DNA from 2 places in the Paenibacillus sp. FSL H7-0714 genome. Region 1 is predicted to be linked to the other one. Evidence: riboswitches for the same ligand, from Rfam matches in the RefSeq annotation. Region 1 holds a riboswitch; the other holds the start of a gene.
What was found. Region 1 has a riboswitch for cyclic di-AMP ahead of NST34_RS00540 (C40 family peptidase). Riboswitches for the same ligand answer to the same signal wherever they lie in the genome.

Region 1 (11,664 bases):
GCTCTAGATATTCGAGAGGCACATGAATTTAATGAAGCCTTTGAGAAAAATCGTTAGTGTCACCTAAACTCATAAATAAACGCCCGTGCGCAGATAGTGAACTATCTTCTGGCACAGGCGTTTTTTGTTGCTTAGGTAGTAGTTACTGTTACTTTTTCTCTGAGAGCCAGAGGGCGACGTTTGCAATCTCCTCAGGGGCTAGCTTTTCTTTAAAGGAAGGCATTTGACCTCGTCCTTTAGTGACGATACTGTAGATTTCTTCAGCATCATGCTGACCGCCTTCATTTTGAAGACTGGGTCCAACTCCACCTTGAAGCTGATCGCCGTGACAGGTGATACAGCTGGCTTTCACGGTTGCTTCGGCCTTTGCCGCATCCAATTGGACTTCCGGCATCGTCGGCTTATTCTGTTCAGCTACCTCTTCTTTACCTGGAAGTGTAAACATAAGTACTACCGCAAAGGCACAGGCGGCAAAAAACAAACCGCTCATGATCCATTTCTGCATCCCAGTTCGTCCCTTCTATGTAAGCTGCTCCCTACATTATAGCTCAAGGTGAAGCGTTATCATAGGGTTTGTGACAAAAAAATGAACGATAATACCATCAAATCATTGAAAAATATGGAATTTAATATTATTTATCATAGACCATGCAATAAAAAGGTTTGTTTCCTGTGGGGGTTAGGCGTTCATACGTATCGGTAATCGTAAATCCACACTTTTGGTAAGTTCGGATCGCCCGCTGGTTCCAGGTCAATACCTCTAGATCAATCTCACGCTCAGGATAACGAAGCAAGGCTGCTTGCACGATTGCATCCATGAATATTTTTCCTAGACCTTGACCGCATAGATCAGGGCGCATACCAATCCCCAAGCGAACAACACCTTCCATTGGAAACAACTGCGCGAATCCACACAAAATCCCTTGCCCATTTAATATGGAGACATATTGCTCATTCCGTAGCTGCGGGTCACCGAACTCGATTCCAAGAGCCTGCATTTGCTCCCACGGCATCCAGCCGTAAATATTATAAGGGGCAGTGTAATCCCAGTTGCAAATCTCTTCCGCGTGACTGGTCTCCATAGGCGCTACATGAAAAGTAACAGAGGGATTTATCATAAGGTCAAGGACCTCCTTTCACGGGGGGACTTAAAATGTCTTATATTTCTAGCTTAAAATACTTATGGTCCTTATAAGGATATCGAAGGCGTTTATGCTTGTAACTAATTATATACAAAAAGAGGCATGGTCGACTCAGAAATTTATGAGGATTATTGTTTTACAAATTCTGAGAGGGGTAAATACTAAATAAGACAAAAAACAAGCTCTTCCCCAAGAATCAACATCTTGGAAAAGAGCCTATGTACGATTTACTTATTGAACATCATCATTATCTTCTGTCTCAGAAGCAACAGAATGATAAGCATCCGTGCTCATAATTCGTTTAGCACCGATGTAGCGTTTCACGTAGTAGCTATCACTCAGGGAGCTAATTGTTACACCGCGTGAGGTAGATGCGTGTGCAAACTTGCCTTCACCGACATAAATACCGACATGGGAGACACCCTTACCACTTGTATTGAAGAATACAAGATCTCCAGATCTTAAATCATCTTGGGAGATAGCAGTACCCATTTGATACTGGGAACCTGATTGGTGTGGTAGGTTTATACCAATTTTATCAAATACATACATTGTAAATCCGGAGCAATCAAATCCATTTGTGGAGATGCCGCCGGATACGTACTTAGTTCCGATGGTCTTGTCGATCACTTTATCCATTTTGGAATCCGCGAAAGCGCTTCCTGCTCCGATGGTGAAAATAATGGAAAAGCTAAGTACTGCTGCTGCTAGCTTCTTCTTCAAAAGTTTATACCCCTTCCGGATGCCTACGAGGTTAGCTTAAGGGTTCGGTTGAAGGTCCCCTATGACCCCTCTAAAAATGGAGGTCAATTCACCCAAAGTTGGTTCCCCCGTTTTCCTAATAGTTAGGAAACTCGGCTAATACTGTTGATTAGGAATAGCTTGTAATCAATACATGACAAAACCTTTGTAAATAACAACTTAATGATTACAAAAATGTTACTAAAATCTTACTGCAGTTATTGTAACAAACAGAGTGCCGCTTGGCAATCGTTTTTAACATAATCATGCAGAAAAATTCGTTTTTTTAAAGACAAAATGCATATGTAAGCGATAATATTAAACTAATTTTTATATTTATTGAAATTTTTATCAAATAAAAGTGTTTAAAGTCCGTTCTAGAGGTGTAAAGAATATAATAAGGCAAAAGAAAACCTGGATTCGATTAAGTCAATAATCAAACCCAGGTCTATATAATGTAATTGTGAGGTTATAGTTGTGGGGAAGTATTAATCGTAGGCTATAGCTTGATATGAGGAAGTACTCATTACTCTTTTAGCACCAACGTAGCGATTGGCCCAGTAGGACTGGCTAAGTGAAGTGATGGTCACGCCATATGAAGATGATGATTGTGCGAATTTTCCGTTTCCAACATAAATGCCGACATGGGATACGCCGTTGCCCAATGTGTTAAAGAAAACTAGGTCACCTGAACGCAATTTGCTTTTGGCTACAGGAGTTCCGACATTATATTGAGCTTTTGAAGTACGGGGCAAAGAAAGACCCACCTTCTTGAATACATACGTAGTAAATCCAGAACAGTCAAACCCGGCAGTGCTAGTGCCTCCGGTTTTATAGGCAACTCCAATTGTCTTTGAAATAACACTGTCCATCTTAGAATCTGCAAAGGCACTTCCTCCACCAATAGAGAACGCCATCACAAGTCCTAGCGCCGCAGCGACGCATGCTTTTCTTAAATTCTTCAAAAAAATTGTACCCCTTCCAATGCCTGTGAGGTTAGCTTAAGGATTCGGTAGAAGGTTCCCCTATGATCACTGCAAAGCGAGATCAATTCACCCAAAATATGGTTCCCCCACTTCCCGGTGCAAGGAATTCGGCGTTTTATGCACCAGATAGTGACTTATCGACATGACTACGACAAATACATGAAGTTATGTAGAAATCGTTTCAAATGATTACAAACTTGTTACCAATGGAACAGGACTTATTGTAACAAAGTCTTTACGATTTTGCAAATCCTCATAATTTGTCTATAACGCGAAAGAGTCCCAGCTCCTGATTCAGGAACCGGGACTCTTATATTATGTTCTGTAATGCTTCAAATTATTGTGGAAATGCTTTACTGTGCCATAGATGATATTGAGCTGAAATTCCCCACATTTTGAAGAGTGTTGAGGGCAGTGATGAAAGTTGACGAATAAGAAGTGCTGGTAGGCCAGGACAGAAGATACCCGTTAGTCCGCACACTAGCAAAAGGATCAGGCCTGCTGCACCAAGTATGATTGAAATTCCTATTGCCGGAATCAGCGACTTCAAGCAAATGAATAAGGAGGAGAACATCCCCGTGCCGCTGGTATAACCAAACTGCATATATAGAAGGAACAGGCGCACGATAAAGATGTATATAAGCCATGCCAATACGTATGGAACTAAATGAAGTAACAAAGAGTAGTTCAGAAAGGAGGACAAGAATAGCCCGTACATTTTTGGAGCAAGCCAGTATAACGGAAGTAGAGCCAGCACCCATTCGATTAGACTGAAGATAAACACTGGAAATCCATAAAGCTTCATACCGGGAAAAAAGAACAGGCCACGCTCTCCTTTTCGCTCCTGATGGAGTTCATGCAGTAATCCTGCCCTTATGAAGGGGGAGAGTAGCAGTCGTAAGACAACAAGTCCTAGGAACATCCATAACCAAGTACGTATCGCAGGATCTGTGTTCAAGCTGAACTGCCCTTCGACATAATAGAGTAGTCTGCCCATTCCGCTGCCTCCAGCGTCTTTATCTGGATAACGTAGTAGAATTGGAACGATAGCAGATCGGATGAAGCCGTACATAAAGTAGCCCCAGAGCAGTCGGTAGATGAAGAGCAGAATCAGAATATAAAATTGCTCCTTCATGCTTTGCCAGCCGCGGGTTATCGATGTTCTCACAATCATTCACCTCACCAGACAAGAGTTCCGAGCACGGTTTCAACTAGTTTAGTTACACTTAATGTCCAGCGGGAGAGCGTTTTGGGCTCTATTTCCGCCAGTCTGAAGTTATTAAGATGTTTGTTTTCTAACAGAATGGTATGCTCAGGATCAACCTCAGCAGAGAGCAGAAGCTTATCGCTTAACAATTGGAAGGTAGTCTCTGCTCCTTCACCGCTCCAGACCCGCTCTGTAGCAGAGCCATCGGCGAATGTGAATTTAATGGGAACGTCAACGTAATGGCTCCCTTTGTTTGTAATCTTTACTATGGATTCATAGCTCTGAGCATCGCTGTTGCCATTCTTTTTAATCGTAATCGTATCTACTGAGAAATCAGGAGCACCACCACCATAAATATAATCTTCGAAATAAGGCTGCCATGATTTTTTGGTTACCTTCTCAATGACTTTTTGAAAATCAGACGTAGTGGGGTGCTGGAAACGGAATTTACGTGCGTAAGTGGACATGATGCTGTTCATTGCCTTAGTGCCTACTTGGCGTTCAATATCCTTAAGTACTAGCTTTCCGCGAATATACACATTCCGGCTATAGGATTCTGCCCCGGTATATTTCCATGTTTCTAAATTTAGCGGCTCTGATTTGGTCACCAAGCTGGACTGAAGAGGGAGATTCGTTTTGATGCCATATTCTTGCTCCATGAGTCTGTCTTCAGCATAAGAAGTGAAGCTTTCATCTAGCCAAGCCTCTTCGAATTCATTGCTGGCTACCATGCCGTAAAAGTATTGATGGCCAATTTCATGAACGACGGTTCTTTCAAGTGAGGTGTCAGGAGAAGAGTCTGTGGCTCCAAATGCTGTAATGAGTGTTGGATACTCCATTCCTCCAGCCCCATTCCCCTCCTTAGGCGGAACGATAATAGACAGAGTCGAGTAGGGGTAAGGACCATACCATTTGCTGAAGTAGGTCAGAGCTGCCTTAGCGGCCTGAAGGTATCGTTCCTTTAAGTCTTTGTGTAATGGATCGAGATACACCTTAATCCGTACACCAGGCACTTCTGGCGTAGAGAAGGCTTCTTCGGCTACTGTAAAATCAGGGGATGCCGCCCACGCAAAGTCATGGACATCGTCAGCGTAGAACTGATATATTTTTTGATCTTGCTTTAGCTTGGCATTCTTCACAGGAAATCCGGTCGAAGCTACCGTGTAGTCGGAAGGAACCGCAATCGTTACATTAAAGATGCCAAAATCGCTGTAAAACTCAGAGGTGCCGTGGTACTGATGCAAATCCCAGCCTTCCTCCTTAACCCCACGTGTGCCCATAGGCTCGTATACACTAAGTTTAGGGAACCATTGCCCAGCCATCACGAAATTGCCGGATGCGCCCATACGGGCAAATATTTTGGGGAGCTGGACCTCGTACTGGAGTTTAAGCGTGACACTTTCTCCACCATTAACCTGCTGTGGGAGATGTACCTTTAGGAGTGTCTTATCGTTGACGTTACCATCATCGGGTTGTACAAATTGCACTCTTTGCATTAGTGATGTTCCTTCTGTTGTGCGCAAATCGGTTAAAGTCATACTTCCGAAGCCGTTCTCTGGCATGGTGTCACCTCTGAGCGTTCCCCCGGACTCCTTCATAAAGGTAGTATCTGGTGAAGCAAAAGCATTTGGATACATATGAAAATATAGATCACTTACCGGTTTTACACCGGGGTGTGTCCAGGTTACCGTCTCAGAAGCGATTAAGGTTTCTGTATCAGGAACAAGCTGAACATCGATGTGATACTCGACAACTCGTTGACTTAATGCCTCTTCTGCTGGAACGGGGGCGCTTTCAGGCAGTGTCTGTTGTGGTGCAGCTGCAGGAGCTGTGCCGCTTGAGGACTTGGCCTCTTTTGAAACAAAGCTAGTAACAGAAGATGTGGAGTTATCCCCCGAATAGACCCATATGCCTCCTAATAGCACGAGGGTGGCCAGGGTCGCAAAGATGATGATGTACCTTAATGACAGTGACTTCATAGTGTGATTCCTCCCGTGACAAGCATCTACGGGATGTATATGTTTGCAATCGCCGCATTATTAGCTAAAATTAAATTATTCGTAAGAGGAAGGGTGTGCACTCGTGGACAACATACAACCGGAGGGCAAGAAACAGATTGCCTTAAATATTGTGAATGCCAAAAGTAAACATAAAGGCTTTGGAGCAGGCTCTATAGAGCTCAATAACGTATCGCCTGTCATTATTGATGGCGGTGAAGCAGTCATTGATATTGGTGCCATGCATGCCAAGAGTAAGGTTGAAAAGGGGATTAAATTCTCCATGAACCGTGAAGATGTACCTAATGGTAGACAGGTTTGGGTAGTATGGGTAGCAGTGGACCGTACACAGGATAGTCAATTCTATGGTGGAATAACGGCCTGCGAAATGTGGATCGATACGGAAGCGCGTCGTGGTTGGAAAATTCTCGCCGAGCATGTCAATAAGTTGGATGCTGCTCTAAAACGCAAAATCGATGTGGGAGGGCTTGGCGCAGTTGAAAAAGCTGCTCTCAAATCCCTCTTGATCTCTCATAATGAGGCATGGTGGACTGCGTCCTCCGATGAGCTTAAGGCTACACTGAACGAGTAGGAATGAATTACCCGGTCAAGGTTACCTGATACAGAAAAAAGGCTTCGACATCCTGAAATAGGAGAGTCGAAGCCTTTTTGAATTGAACACAATGAATTAGTTTACGATTTGCCTGCCGTACTAAGTTTGCGTTTGAGTTGACTTACTCTGGCTTGACTGATCCCAAGAATTTCAGCAAGCTCTTTCTGATTGGCATATGGATGTTCTTCTATGGCCCGCTCCAGGCGTTGGCACATATCCTCTGTCTTCGTCTTCCGGATCGTGCTGCTGTGTTCTGACACTTCGCCTGCAAAATCTTGGCGCGCCTCAGGCACTTGAGACATGCGTTCAGGGTCGGCAATTTCTTTTAGACAGCTACTGCAAATAAATTGCTCTTTATAGTAGGTGACATGGTCGTGGCTTCTGCAAAACGTACATTCTGTCGAGGTGTACTTCCTGAGTATGATGGTGTTATCGTTTAATATAAAAAATTCGATAGGATCACCAATGTCGATATTACGAGTCATACGGATTTCTGCGGGAACCACAATTCTCCCAAGACTGTCTAAACTCCGGATCATGCCTGTATCCTTCATCCCATGTCCCTCATTTACATCTTTATATTTTGGTTGCTACTAACTATTATAGCAGTAATTGTGAGTTAAGAGAATGGGGTGAATATAATTAATGAAGCGGTTACATCCTTTGTGGGAGAAGTGAAAATCGAGTTTGGCCATCCTATGGATTCTACAATAAATAAGTAATAAAAAAGAAAAACCTCTTCAATTAATGAAGAGGTTAATTCAACCACCAGCGTTTAATATTGTTCCACAGGGAACGACTTTCTTCAGCAGGATCTACTTTGCTTTGTACATCATCGACAGCGGGAGCTTTGCCATGTTGATCACAGTATTCGGTGGGCTCAGTTCCACTAATGAAAGTCTCCAGTTCTTTTTCGGGACAGGCTGCTGTAGCTAGCTTACCGGATTGCGGATTGATGTATACACTGACTACGCCATCTGGAATGGGAAAAATCTTAGGCGGAATATTTTCCAACGCTTTTTCAGTAAACTCCGCGAAAATTGGAGCTGCCCGTCGGCCATCGGTAGTTGTGATGTCGCGCCCCTTGTCATATCCAACCCAAACTGCAGTGGACAGCTCGGGGGTGAAGCCTACCATCCAGCCGTCTGTATCCGTAGTTCCAGTCTTGCCGGCTACCGGACGTTTGATTATAGAAGCTACGCGGTTTCCTGTCCCCCCAGTCTCAAATACTCCCTCCATTAAACGGGTCAGCACATAGGCGGCAGAAGGCTCTACAATGGCTTCACCCTTTGGCTGTGGTGCTTCATACAGCACCATACCATTAGAATCCGTTATTTTTAGAATGGCTGTGGTGGGCATTTTCTGACCACTGTTTCCAATAACAGCGAATGCCGCAGCCATTTCTAGCGGACTGATCGGTGAGGTGCCGAGTGCCAGTGACGGCACGCTTTGAAGCGGACTATCAATGCCCATCTTGCCTGCCATCTCGCTCACCTTATCCGCGCCGATCTTCATGATCGTATTCACGGCATAGATATTGTCGGATGCTGCAATGGCTTGTCGCATATTGATTTCGCCCAGATACTTATCCCCGAAGTTCCGAGGCTGGTAGGTTTTGCGATTGTTATCATAATGGAACATCGTTGGCTGGCTTTTGAAAACGGAAAGACCAGTCATCTCTTTAGAAGAGAGTGCTGCTAAATACATGATCGGCTTAAAGGACGAGCCAGGCTGACGTGTGGTGGCTAGAGCATGGTTGTATTGGTTGGTACGATAATTTTTTCCGCCGACCATAGCTTTAATGTAGCCAGTGCGAGGATCAATGGAAACAAGAGCGGTCTCCAGATCACTCTTTTGATCCATCTCTTTGTCGACTGCTTGTTCTGCGGCATGCTGCATGTCAGGGTCAAGGGTAGTGTAAACATTTAGTCCCCCTTGTTCCAGCTCATCACTGCTGATGTGAAGAGATTCTGTGGCCAGATTGCGGATATAATCTCTGAAATAAGGTGCAACCACAGTGGTATCCTTCTGGCCTTGTGGCTTTAAGTTCAAGTCCTCCTGAACAGCCTGTCCTGCTTCTTCTTGTGTGATTTCTCCTAAATTGGTCATGACAGTCAAAATGATTTTTTGGCGTTTTTTAGCGTTGTCTAAATGATTGTACGGCGAATAATAGGTTGGTCCTTTTGGAATCCCAGCTAGCATGGTACTCTCTGCCAAGTCTAAGTCTGCTGCAGATTTACCAAAATACATTTGAGAGGCTGCTTCAATGCCATAGGCACCATGGCCATAGTAGATGTTATTTAAATACATGTTCAAGATTTCATCTTTGCTGTATTTCATCTCGAGCTGCATCGTATACAAGGCTTCTTTAGCTTTACGCGTCCACGTCTTCTCGTGGGAGAGATAAAGATTTCTCGCGAGCTGCTGAGTTAGCGTGCTAGCCCCCTGCGTTCGGTTTCCCTCTTCCAGATTGACGAGCACGGCCCGAGCCATCCCCTTCATGTCAAATCCGGAATGCTCGTAAAACTTACGATCCTCGACGGCTAGTGTGGCTTCAATGAGCAGGGGAGAAATTTGACTTAATTTGACCGGTTCACGGCTACGCCCGTCTGAGGTAAAGGTGGCAAGAATATTGCCCCTGGAGTCGAGTAGCTTGGAGCGCACATCGTCGCCAATGGGAGGGAGATCTTTTTGGTATAGGTAACCGAGCAGAGCTCCCGTGGTCAGTAGAAACAATATAATCATGGCTACCAGCAGCCGGAATAAACGGCGGAAGCGGCTTTTTCGTTTGGGTGGACTCGTTGATTCACGTGACATGACACCAGACTCCCTTCTCCTTGTATTATGGGAAAGGAACTGGAAGGATATTCATTGTATAACTAGGTGATCTGTTAAAGGGACTATCGCTGGAGGAGATTTAAATAGGAGATGACAAACTGTTTCCATTTTGTGACTATTCAATGGTGGATCATGCGTGCTTCAGGAGGTATAAAAGAGTAGAGATTAAAAGCTAGGGTATATATACAATAGGAGGTGTCACTATGAACTGGACGAAGAAGATTCACAGAACGACAATAACCGCCCTTTCGGCGACGCTAATAATGGTTTCAGGCTGGGGTGCATCAGCTTCTTCTGTACATGCTGCGGCATCGGCTACACCAGCGGCGTGCGGCACTGGAGATCATGGGCTACTACAGTCTCTGCAAAACAAGCATTCAGGAGACGTATCCACACCGCTTACCTTTTCTGATGTTCAGTTTCTGAATGGAGATATCGGACGGGCAGCAGGCAATGGATTTATGATTGGCACTTCTGATGGAGGCTGCAATTTTCAAGAAATTTATGAAGGCCAATGGAGCTTTAAGCAGATTGATTTTCCCGATAACGTGCATGGTTTTGCCCTTGCTTCTGTAGAAGACGGTCAAGCTCGATATTTAATCAGCACCTCTAATGGCGGCTCAGAATGGAAAAGACTTTCGAATAAAGCTGTTAGCTTTGAAAGAATCGATTTTATCGACAGTAAGATTGGTTTCGGGTATAACAGGGCATCAACGTATTACACCAAGGACGGGGGACTTAGCTGGAGTAAGATTTCAACCCCATCCAATACACGCGGTGTTTATTTCAGTGATCGTAATACCGGCTGGGCCGTTGTAACTGTGCCTGGAACCAGCTACCGGATAATGAAGACCGCAGATGGTGGAAAAACTTGGAGTTTATCGTTAAAGGTAGCCTTTACCGATCCAGAGTATGGGCAAATCACTTCAAAGGGAGATCAAGTTGATGTGGTTCTCTATGGCGGCTCAGGGATGAGTCAAACCTCATACTCCCTATATACAAGTACGAATAAGGGTAAAAGCTGGAATAGAGTGATCGCTCAGGAAACTGCTGGGGGTGGGCCTGCTCCGGGTAATGGAAGAGCTGTAGTAAATAAAGGGCCTGCGTCTGGCAGACCGGGAAATTTGGAGCTGATAGGGAACAATACGACCTTCTTGGTGGGTTATTCCGACGCAGCAGAAAAAGTAGCGGTAGGACGCACATATAACGGTGGCAAGCAGTGGACCAATCTTCCGACGATTGCTGGGTATGAAGGAGTAATCTCGTTCACTAGTAATAAAGAAGGCTGGCTAGCCGTTCGCGAACGCGATTATTCATCGTTATATGTAACTAAAGATGGCGGCGCATCTTGGCAACTTAGATTTTCGTTGAAAATTTTGTCCTTGTAACGGGCGGGTTAGTAAAGGTAGCGGCGAGCATAGCTTTTAGTTTTCTAAACGGTTCCTAAGGGAACCGTTTTTTTTGTGATTATGAAGTTGGTTGCACTTGTGTACAGTTTTACTACATGTTCCAAGTGTGCTTTTATCCATCAATATGGTAAAATTTTATGAGCTAAGCTAGATCTAATGGATTCTGAGATTGAAATGCTTCTTTGAACTGGATATAGTGTACAATGGGAAAGCGAATAGGCCTTTGAATGAATATAAAAATGTTTAAGTTTTACGACAGGCGTTTTTCTTATGCAGAATGCAGAGGCTTGCAGAATGGAGGAACGTGTGATGCCCGAACTACAGTCTAACAAATATGACGTCTCTATTACGCTCGTGAGCCTTCAAGATGGTCAGCGGAATGTTATGAAAGCGAATGGAGAGGTAGTATCCAAAGGACCGCATCTATATATTCAATATGAAGAGTTAGAGCAAGGCCCTCGAGGAGAGGAAATTTCTGTTCGTACAACAATAAAGATTGCAGGCAAACAGCTAAAGCTAATCCGCCACGGTGGGATACAGTCGGAACAGAGCTTTCAATCCGGACGGCGTCTGCCGGGATTCTATCGTTCACCATATACACAGTTTAATCTTTCTACAGAAACGAACAAGCTGGACGTGGTGCGCGAAGGGCGCTCCCTAACGGTTGCATGGGAATATGATTTGTACGTATACGAGGAATTGTCAGGAAAGTTTGCTATTAGTTTGCATAT
Region 2 (9,955 bases), 3.7 Mb from region 1:
TTCTTTGCTGTGCATACTTAGAATTTGATTCGTAGACATTAACTGATAGATATGATCTTTAGTAGCTTCTTCTGCAATCGGCCAGGATTTCATAACCACTTTACCATCCTGCTGATATTTAACTTCAATTTCTGGTTTACCATAAATGGTCTTAAGTCTATGCGGTTCATCGAGTGCCACTAATGCACCAGCGTGCATGATGCCCACTCTATTGCTTAATTCCTCGGCTTCGTACATATCATGCGTCGTTAAGACAATGGTTGTGCCTTCTTCTTGAATTCTCTTGACGTGATTACGTATGAGTGAAGCTGAATTTGGATCTAACCCACTTGTAGGCTCATCTAAAAACAACACTTGAGGCTTATGTAATAATGCTCTGGCGATTAGAACACGCTGCTTCCAGCCTTTGGATAAGCTGCTTACTTTAGCTTTTTCCTTATCTAACAGCTGGAGGGTTTCCATGACTTCATTCACTCGATTTCCTGCTACCCTATACAGATCAGCGAACAGCTCCAGATTATTTCGAATAGAACTACGCATGTATAGGTTCGGAAGCTCGAAAACAACACCAATTTGAGCATGGATTTCTTTTTTATGACGTGAAATATTCATGCCATTAATTAAAATTTCTCCGCTTGTAGACTGAAGAAGCCCTGTCATCATGCGCATCGTTGTAGTCTTCCCTGCACCATTGGGACCTAGAAATCCAAAGACCTCACCTTTCTCCACCGTGAAAGTAATTCGATCAACTGCACACCTCTCCTGATAATATTTTGAGACCTCAGTTAGCTGAATCAATAACACTCCCCCCTTTTTAGAATAGTTAACTTTCTTCTATCCTTATTCTGGTTGTAGAGGATTATCTCTGTTGTTGCTATTCTGTAACATTCGCTATTCCTCAGTACCTTCCTTTGTTCAAATCCGCTCAGATGTGGCAAAAGTAAGGATTCAAATCCTAAGAAAAGGGTAACTTAAACATAATAATCTTCGAGGTAAGGGTGGGATCATCTAATGGAACAAAGTATACAGAAACTTATGGACTGGATTAACAGTCATGTGAATGAAACTATTGTAATTGAAAAGAAAGAGCTTCGTGATCTGGATAAAATTCATTTTAATCTAGAGGCTGTTGAGTTTCGGAGTGCGGAGGATGTTATCGATGATTATCTTGGGAGTGCATTAATATTAAAAGGATTTGGCAGCACTTTAAACGCCGATGGTGAGCTAGTATCGCTACCACACTCCACCTATGACTTAGCTATTGACGGGCTTCGGATTGAGGACATAAGTGATCGCAAGGCTGGAATAACTACTGAGAGAGCTAAATATACCCTTTCAGTGGATTAAGCCATATGTAATGACAGCAAAAGAGCCCACAGTAATCTGTGGGCTCTTTCTAATTAATAGTTACTCTTCCCCAATGATCTCCACTTCAGTTTCAAGCTCCACGCCGAATTTATCCTTCACAGTTGCTCTTACATGGTGAATTAGCCCAATGTAATCGCTGGCGGTTGCATTATCTGCATTTACAATAAACCCTGCATGTTTCTTGGATACCTCAGCACCACCAATTCTTGTTCCCTGCAAGCCACTCTCTTGAATTAACTGACCTGCAAACCGACCTGGAGGACGTTTAAAGACACTACCACAGGAAGGATACTCAAGCGGTTGCTTGGATTCACGCAGATAAGTAAGTTCATCCATTTTCGACTTGATAGCTAATGCATCACCAGAAGTCATAGCAAAATTGGCCTCAAGTACGATGTATTCACCGCTTGCGAACACGCTTTTTCTATAACCCCATTGCAGCTCATCCCCTTGCAGAGTCACTAATTGTCCGCTCTTAGTTATAGCCAGTGCACTATGCAGTACATCTTTAATTTCTCCGCCGTAAGCGCCTGCGTTCATGTATAACGCTCCACCAACCGTTCCTGGAATACCACAGGCGAACTCAAGACCCGTAAGCTCCATATCCAGCGCATATCTGGAAACATCAATAATCTTAGCGCCACACTCCGCATATAAGAGATTGTCTCGAATCCCCACATCCGTTAGTCCTGCCGTTTGCAGAACTATTCCACGCACACCGCCATCACGGATAATCACATTGGAGCCGTTCCCAAGTACCGTAAGGTTTATCCCATTCTGTTCCGCATATGTAACGATCTTTTGAATTTCCTCATAAGTAGCTGGTGCTGCCAAAATATCAGCTTTACCGCCCATTTTGGTATACACGTGATCTTTTAAGTTCTCATGACTCTTCACAATCCCTGCAGTCATTAGCTGCTCTAGGTCATTTTGAATTTTGTCAATATTCATGTTTCATGCTCCTTTAACCATGTATAAATGATGGTCCTTGATCTATTTTTAGTAGTGGTATCATGGATTTGTAGGCAACCACAACTGTAACAACGAACAGGCTCCCTTGTCAATGACGGGAGCCTGTTCGTTGTATGATTTTCAATTATGATTACACAGCTTTGTAGGCCGCAAGCTCGTAAGGAAGGCACAGCGGCACACCGGTACGTGGATCTGGAACAATATCTGCCTCAATTCCAAACACTTCCCGCAGTACATCTGGTGTCATAACTTCAGTAGGTGAGCCTTCACTAACCACAGTACCGGATTTAATAGCTACCATATGCTGCGCATAACGAGTAGCATGATTCAAGTCATGCACGACCATGATAATGGTACGGCCTTCTTCCTCATTCAGCTTTTGCAGAAGCTGTAGAACTTCAAGCTGGTGAGCCATATCTAGAAATGTTGTTGGTTCGTCCAGGAATAGAATGTCAGTTTCTTGCGCCAATGCCATAGCGATCCAAGCACGCTGACGTTGTCCTCCAGATAAGCGGTCAATCGGACGGTCATGGAAAGGCTCCATACCTGTAACAGTGATTGCGTTGGAGATAATGCTGCGATCCTCTGCTGTCATTGTGCCAAATCCTTTTTGATGCGGGAAGCGACCATAGCTGACAAGTTCAGAGACCGTTAGTCCGTCTGGAGCCGTTGGGTTTTGCGGTAAGATCGCAAGCTGACGAGCTACCTCTTTCGTTGAAAAGTTATGGATCGATTTGCCGTCCAGCATTACGCTGCCGCTCTTAGGCTTCATGATCCGGGCCATTGTTTTAAGAATTGTAGATTTACCAGAACCGTTAGCGCCCACTAGTGCGGTTATTTTTCCCGTAGGGATAGTTAAGTTCAACCCTTTAACAATTGTAGCCTCTGCATACCCAATACTTAACTCTTCTGTGTTCAAACGTTCTGACATGTTAACAACTCCTTAAAAGTTTTATGGAGCTATGCTCCTAGAATGAACTACATAGTAAAACTCGCTTCGTACGCATTATGCTTTTGATTTGGCGAGTAAATATAAAAAGTAAGGTGCACCAATGATCGCAACCACGATGCCTGTTGGAACTTCTGCAGGCTGTAACACCCATCTGCCGATAGTATCAGCAGTAATCATAAGAAGCGCCCCTGTCAACGCACTAGCGGGCAATAATACCTGATGACGGGGTCCCACAAGCTTGCGGGCAAGATGTGGTGCAATTAGGCCGACAAAGCCAATTCCTCCACTTACAGCAACGCAGGAGCCGGCTAGCGCAACTGCTGTCACTAGAAGGAGAATACGCTCCTTCTCCACTCGCATTCCAAGTCCTACTGAAGTATGGTCCCCTAGATTCAATACATTAAGAATACGGGCTTTATAGAAGGCGAACGGTAACAGAATCGCTATCCAAGGTAGCAGAGCAAGGACGAATCTCCAATCGCCACCCCATATTTTCCCGGCGATCCAAGTCGCTACAAACTGATAATTATTGGGATCAAGCCGAAGTGCCAACACCAGCTGGCAAGCGTTAATTCCGGCAGCGACTGCAATCCCGATAAGGATCAACCTTGTTGGAGATAGACCATCTGCTTTTCTATAAGCAAGAACATAGATTAAAGCGGCGGTTAAGCTAGCCCCTCCAAGCGCTAAGAGCGGCAAGACAAATACCGGAGCTGCTGTTGTAGCCGGAAAAAACGAGATAAAAATGATTACCGCAAAACCAGCACCCGCACTTATGCCCAGCGTAGCCGGTTCGGCAAGTGCATTTCTTGCGAGACTTTGTAAAATACAGCCTGACACTGCAAAGCCCGCTCCAACCAACAATGAAATTACGATGCGAGGTAATCTGAAATCAAATAAAATAAGCTTTTGCTGATGAGTTCCATCACCCAGCAGTGTATGTAATACCTCCCGTGGGGATAGACGCATAAATCCTGTATTCATACTGACAATAAAAACAACAACGATCAATATGGCAAGGAGCGATAACACTGTAATAGCACGTGTACGGCGTTCATTATCATTGGGAGAAAGGGTTGTTCTGTGCATTACAGCTCCCCCTTCCGCTTACTCGCTAAGTAAATAAAGAAAGGTACACCGATGATGGCAATTAATGCGCCTAGCGGCGTCTCATAAGGGGCATTTATCATTCTAGCGGCGATATCCGCAAAGATGATCAATACGCTCCCAAGAACTGCCGAACAAGGAATGATCCAGCGATAATCCACTCCGACGAAATAACGTGTTACATGTGGAATAATTAGTCCTATAAAAGCAATCGGTCCAACCATTGAGACTGCACTTCCGGCAAGAACTACTACAACAATCATACATGCCAACTGTACTAATCTTGTCCGCTGCCCCAGACCAACTGCAACTTCTCTTCCTAAGCTGAGCAAGGTGACAGACCGCGCTAACATCATCGCTGCGATTAATGCCACGAACACCCAAGGGAAAATAATCTTGATCTGAGTCCAGCTTGCCCCACCCATTCCGCCAGCCAACCAGAAGGCTATATCCTGGGATAAGTTAAAAAGAATAGCTATGCCCTGACTAACAGCAACCAGTAGTGCACTAACCGCGGAACCTGCCAGCGTCAAACGTAAAGGGGTAAGGCCATTAAAAGATAGCGACCCGATTCCAAATACGATAAAAGACGCTATAGCAGCACCTATAAAACAAAACAACATAAGTGAAGTGAATGAGATCGAAGGTGCAAAAGCAAAAACTATGGCCAGCGCTACACCTGCTCCCGCATTCAAGCCTAACAGACCTGAATCCGCAAGAGGGTTCCTTGTCATCCCCTGCATGATTGCCCCTGCTACAGCGAAGCAAGCACCGACCAAAGCACCTGCTATCGCGCGTGGAAATCGCAGTTCTCTTATCACCTGATGCTTTTGTAAATCTGGATTGAAATGAAATATTGCTTCCCATACCGTAGCTAGCCTGATATCTGCCGCACCCACTGAGACCGAAAGTGCCAGTCCAAAAGCAATGGCAGCGAGTCCAAACACTAGAATACCCATTGCAGCTGCCGGTCGGGTATGTAGAGCTTTTTGTGTATCATTTTTATTACGATGTGCGAAATCTGAGGGTGAAACCATGAGTCGTCTCCTTAATCGATAGTTACAATGGTCTATATGATAACAACAATCATTCTCATTATCGCAAAAAAAATTAGGTTGTACAATTGTAGGAGTTATTTTTCAGTAATACAGGAACGGTTTATAAAAAAATGGTGCAGATCTAAGTATCCTAAGATACTTGATCTGCACGCCCTTCCTCACCCAAATGATCAGTCTCATTCATGGTGAATTACGACTCTTTATTTCACAAAACTTTTTAACACATCGTCAATAATTTTGCCACCAGCGTTAGCACCACTGTATAGCCAACTGCTTGTTGAGCTCATTTCATGTACATTACCAGCTTTTACAGCCGGGATTCCTTTCCAAATTGCACTGTCCAGAATCTCCGAACCCTCAGTCTTATCACTATTTACAAGGATAATATGATCTGCTGTCAGCTCAGAAAGCTTCTCTAGCGAAATTGGATTCCAAGTAGCTCTTGTACCAACAGGAATTTCTGTTACTAAGTTAGGCAGCTTTACACCAAGGTCTGTATATAATACAGCACCACTGCTGCGGGTTTCGTCTACAATATAGAAGTTCTTTTGTACCAACCATAAAATCGCCACGGACTCATCTCCAATAGCTCCTTTAAGCTTTTCTTTCGCTGCAGCCGCCTTGTCTTCATAATCTTTAATGGCTTTCTCTGCTTCAGGTGTCTTGTTCAGAATTTCACCAATCTTGAGTAGCGATTTACGCCAATCTTGATTTAGCTTATCCCCAATCACATAAGTCGGTGCAATCTTATTCAGTTGGTCATAGATACCATTCTGTACAGATGACTCCGATGGGATGAGGATAAGATCCGGAGCGAAGCTGGTTACTGCCTCGAGCGGAAGATCGTAGCTGATCGTAGGAACATCCTTCAATTCAGTGGACAGATAATCTTGAATACCATTAGTCACGGACCATTGCGCTACTGGAGTCACACCTAGAGTTACCAAAGCATCCTCCAAATAAGAACCCAGTACACGCCCAGGATTAGCTGGAATCGTTACTTCATGTCCCATTGCATCCGTTAACGTCTTAGCAGCTGCAGGAGCTTCTGTAGCTTCAGCAGTAGGTGCCGTCGCTTTGTCTGTTCCTGCGTTTGAAGCGTTACCGGGATTATTATTACCGCAAGCGGATAAGAATAGCACCATCACCATTAATCCGATCATCGTTAATTTCATGCTTCCAAATCTTATTCTGTTAAACAAAAACATTAAATACCCTCCTAGTGTGTACATCCTATGTTATTCAAAGGTGTTGACTACCTCAGTCTCACTTTTAAATGATATTGATTCTCATTCTCTATGTCAACATATAAATTTTAAATTTTGTGGATTTGTAATAATTTCCTTCTCAAAAATACAAAAAAAGGCTATATTCCGAACGTTCCGGATATAGCCTCTCCTTAATGATCCATTATTTATTCAAATGATATGGGACAGTCGCAACTACAACATCTTTTGAATTCATTAGATACGAACGGATTAAAAAGCTGGTCTGATTATGAAGTACAGCTTGCCACCAATGCTTAGTTATAAACTGTGGAATCAGAATCGTGATATGATCCGTCGCTGCGGTCTTCCACTCCACTGTATCAATAAATTTCACTAACGGACGAATAATACTGCGATATCTGGAACGAAGTACAATCAGGCGTACACCCGGATTCCATTCCTCCCACCGTTGCTCCATTTTTTGAATGTCCTCTTCATCAAAGCCAACATACACGGCTACAACATTATCCGTTAGAGACTTGGCATAGCTGATGGAATGTAGTACAGCACGTGTTACACCCGCAACAGGAACAACAACCGTACTGCCTTTAATCAAAGGTTTATCTGTACTCGGGCATATACGAAGCTGATCTGCAGTGTTCAAATAGTGCTTGTGAATCCGGTGGAACACGAACATTACAGCAGGTAAGAAAATGAAAGCCATCCATACGCTTGAGAATTTAGTGATGATAAAAATAAGCGTAATCGTCAATGTAGTCAGCATACCGATGGTATTTACAACAAATCTTTTTTTCCATCCCGCTGGTTTTGTTTTAAACCAATGAACCATCATTCCTAGCTGTGACAATGTGAAAGGAATGAATACACCAACCGCATAAAGTGGAATCAAGCTTTCTGTATTTCCGTGGAATGCAGCTACAAGCACAGCAGACAGAACACCTAGAAAAATAATACCATTAGAGAAACCTAGACGGTCTCCACGAACCATAAAAGCATGTGGCATATATTTATCTTTTGCAAACATAAATGCGAGCAGCGGGAACGCTGAGTAAGCTGTATTAGCTGCCAAGAACAAAATTACTGCTGTGATACCTTGAATGAAAAAATATAAGGTTCCGCGGCCAAAGGTCGATTCAGCGATCTGTGAAACAACCGTTGCCTTTTCATCAGGCACTATGCCGTACCAATACGCCAGTAGTGTGATACCTGTAAACATAAATCCAAGTATAACCCCCATAACCATTAAGGTCTTGGCTGCGTTCTTTTCAGCTGGTGCTTTAAAGTTTGGAATGGCATTAGATACAGCCTCTACACCCGTAAGTGCCGAACAGCCAGAACTGAAGGCTTTTAATAGTAGAAACAAACTAACATTAGAAACAGCAGAGCCAATTTCAGGGACATTCGCATGTACGCCACCTGCTGCATATTTAATAATACCGGAGATAATCAACACTACAATCGACACTACAAACAAATACACTGGGATTGCGATGAATGAAGCTGATTCTGTAACTCCGCGAAGATTAATCAAAGTAAGTAAAATAATAACTGATACTGCAATAAGAACGGTGTGATTATGAAGACTTGGAAAAGCCGATGTGATCGCATCCGTCCCTGCCGACGCACTAACAGCTACGGTCAGAATGTAATCCACTAACAAAGACCCTCCTGCTAAGAGCCCTGTCGGAACACCAAGATTACTCTTGGCAACGATGTAAGCTCCGCCTCCCTGAGGATAAGCGTAAATCGTCTGCCGATAGGATAAAATCAGGATGGCCAGCAGGCCCAATACGGCTAATGCAATTGGCAGGGAATACCAGATGGCAGTAAACCCCGCAGCCACCAGTACAATCAAAATTTGTTCCGTTCCGTAGGCTACAGACGAGAGCGCATCAGAAGACAGGACAGCCAGTGCTTTAACCTTGGATAACTTTTCATGATCGAGTTCGTTCGACTTCATCGGACGCCCGATCAATAGTCGTTTTACCTTGCTTACCATGGTGGATACAGTTCCTTTCTTTGGGAGCTGAAACGGAATTTCCGCGCGCTGTTTTCATTGGTGGATTTCATAAATGCAGACACTAAAAATAGCATACGGAAATGATCCGCATGCTATGCATGGTCATTATCCCACCTTTGCTTACGAGGTTAGCTGGCGGATTCGGGCTGTGGTTTAGCCCTACGGTATAAGTCTAATCGACCCATTCCGATTCACCCCATTGGCACATATGCCAAGTTTGGTTCCCCCGTTTTTCCTAAGAAAATTCAGCGCATATTCAACTTCTCACAAGGTCTAATATTAGTCTACAAAGCGTATACAGTAAAGCGTTGAAAAAAATGAAAAAAGAATGAAAAAACATCCAGTAAGCGCAAATACAGCGTCTTATTGGATGCTCTCTTTCATTCTCTTCAATTATCCCTCTGGATCGTGTTTTTAATCACTTTTCACATTTTTTCGGATCCTTTAAAATTAAAAAATCAAAATCCTAAACTTTCCTCTGTATCTAACTCCATCACTTCTTCTTCCTTGCGTCCGTACCAAAGTAAAATGCTAATTAAAGCAAAAGCGATTAATGCAAGGAAAGGAATCGTAATGAATCCAAAAAAGTTCAAGTAATCCTTATTACAAGGAACACCAATTGTACAAGGAAGCACTTTACTTAACGCAGGAATCTTCTGCTCCGCATAATGATAGATCGAGATACTGCCACCAATCAAGCTTAGTGGAAGTACATATGGGATAATCCTTTTATCCCCTCGAAAGGTTGCAATTCCCAAGAGGAATAACTGAGGATACATAAAAATTCGCTGGAACCAGCAAAGCTTACAAGGTTCATATTTCAATACTTCGCTCAGATACAAGCTACCAGCAACAGCAACTAAAGAGACGAACCAGGCCAGATACAGGCAGTTACGCTTGCAAAAAGATAGGAACTTTGTCACTTTGCCTCCACAGCTTTTGCGGCGTCGTTAATTTCAGTTGAAATCGCTTCAATGTTAAATGGATCCGTAGTCATTACTCCATTGATATAAAGGGATGGTGTAGTCGTCACCCCAGCTTCACTAGCTAACTGCATACCCTTATTCAGCTCATCTGCATACGTACGATCCTTAATATCTTTACGAAGCAGTTCGTAATCGATAGCTAACTTCTCTTTCTCCGCAAGGCTTACTAAGAAATCTTCAGTCGCCCATTCTTCGCTCTCATCACCTTGCTGAGCATATACAGCATCATAGAACTTCCAGAATTCATCATTATTCTGATGGTA

Region 2: it holds a riboswitch for cyclic di-AMP, as region 1 does, so the genes downstream of both, NST34_RS17020 (APC family permease) here and NST34_RS00540 (C40 family peptidase) in region 1, are expected to answer to the same signal.

The regions. Positions count from the first base shown of each region.
Region 1 is NZ_JBBOPT010000001.1:112,268-123,931, forward strand. Features, by position in the region: gene NST34_RS00525 (4a-hydroxytetrahydrobiopterin dehydratase) at 1-57, shown strand, start outside; gene NST34_RS00530 (c-type cytochrome) at 149-505, opposite strand; gene NST34_RS00535 (GNAT family N-acetyltransferase) at 633-1,118, opposite strand; gene NST34_RS00540 (C40 family peptidase) at 1,374-1,865, opposite strand; cyclic di-AMP (ydaO/yuaA leader) riboswitch at 1,871-2,012, opposite strand; gene NST34_RS00545 (C40 family peptidase) at 2,372-2,800, opposite strand; cyclic di-AMP (ydaO/yuaA leader) riboswitch at 2,854-2,992, opposite strand; gene NST34_RS00550 (hypothetical protein) at 3,207-4,037, opposite strand; gene NST34_RS00555 (M1 family metallopeptidase) at 4,049-6,055, opposite strand; gene NST34_RS00560 (YwhD family protein) at 6,159-6,665, shown strand; gene NST34_RS00565 (AbrB/MazE/SpoVT family DNA-binding domain-containing protein) at 6,767-7,240, opposite strand; gene NST34_RS00570 (transglycosylase domain-containing protein) at 7,443-9,503, opposite strand; gene NST34_RS00575 (hypothetical protein) at 9,728-10,912, shown strand; gene NST34_RS00580 (DUF1934 domain-containing protein) at 11,243-11,664, shown strand, end outside.
Region 2 is NZ_JBBOPT010000001.1:3,860,570-3,870,524, forward strand. Features, by position in the region: gene NST34_RS16985 (ABC transporter ATP-binding protein) at 1-798, opposite strand, end outside; gene NST34_RS16990 (hypothetical protein) at 1,012-1,347, shown strand; gene murB (UDP-N-acetylmuramate dehydrogenase) at 1,408-2,319, opposite strand; gene NST34_RS17000 (ABC transporter ATP-binding protein) at 2,471-3,271, opposite strand; gene NST34_RS17005 (FecCD family ABC transporter permease) at 3,347-4,381, opposite strand; gene NST34_RS17010 (FecCD family ABC transporter permease) at 4,381-5,436, opposite strand; gene NST34_RS17015 (ABC transporter substrate-binding protein) at 5,658-6,665, opposite strand; gene NST34_RS17020 (APC family permease) at 6,868-8,685, opposite strand; cyclic di-AMP (ydaO/yuaA leader) riboswitch at 8,809-8,967, opposite strand; gene NST34_RS17025 (disulfide oxidoreductase) at 9,165-9,629, opposite strand; gene NST34_RS17030 (DsbA family protein) at 9,626-9,955, opposite strand, start outside.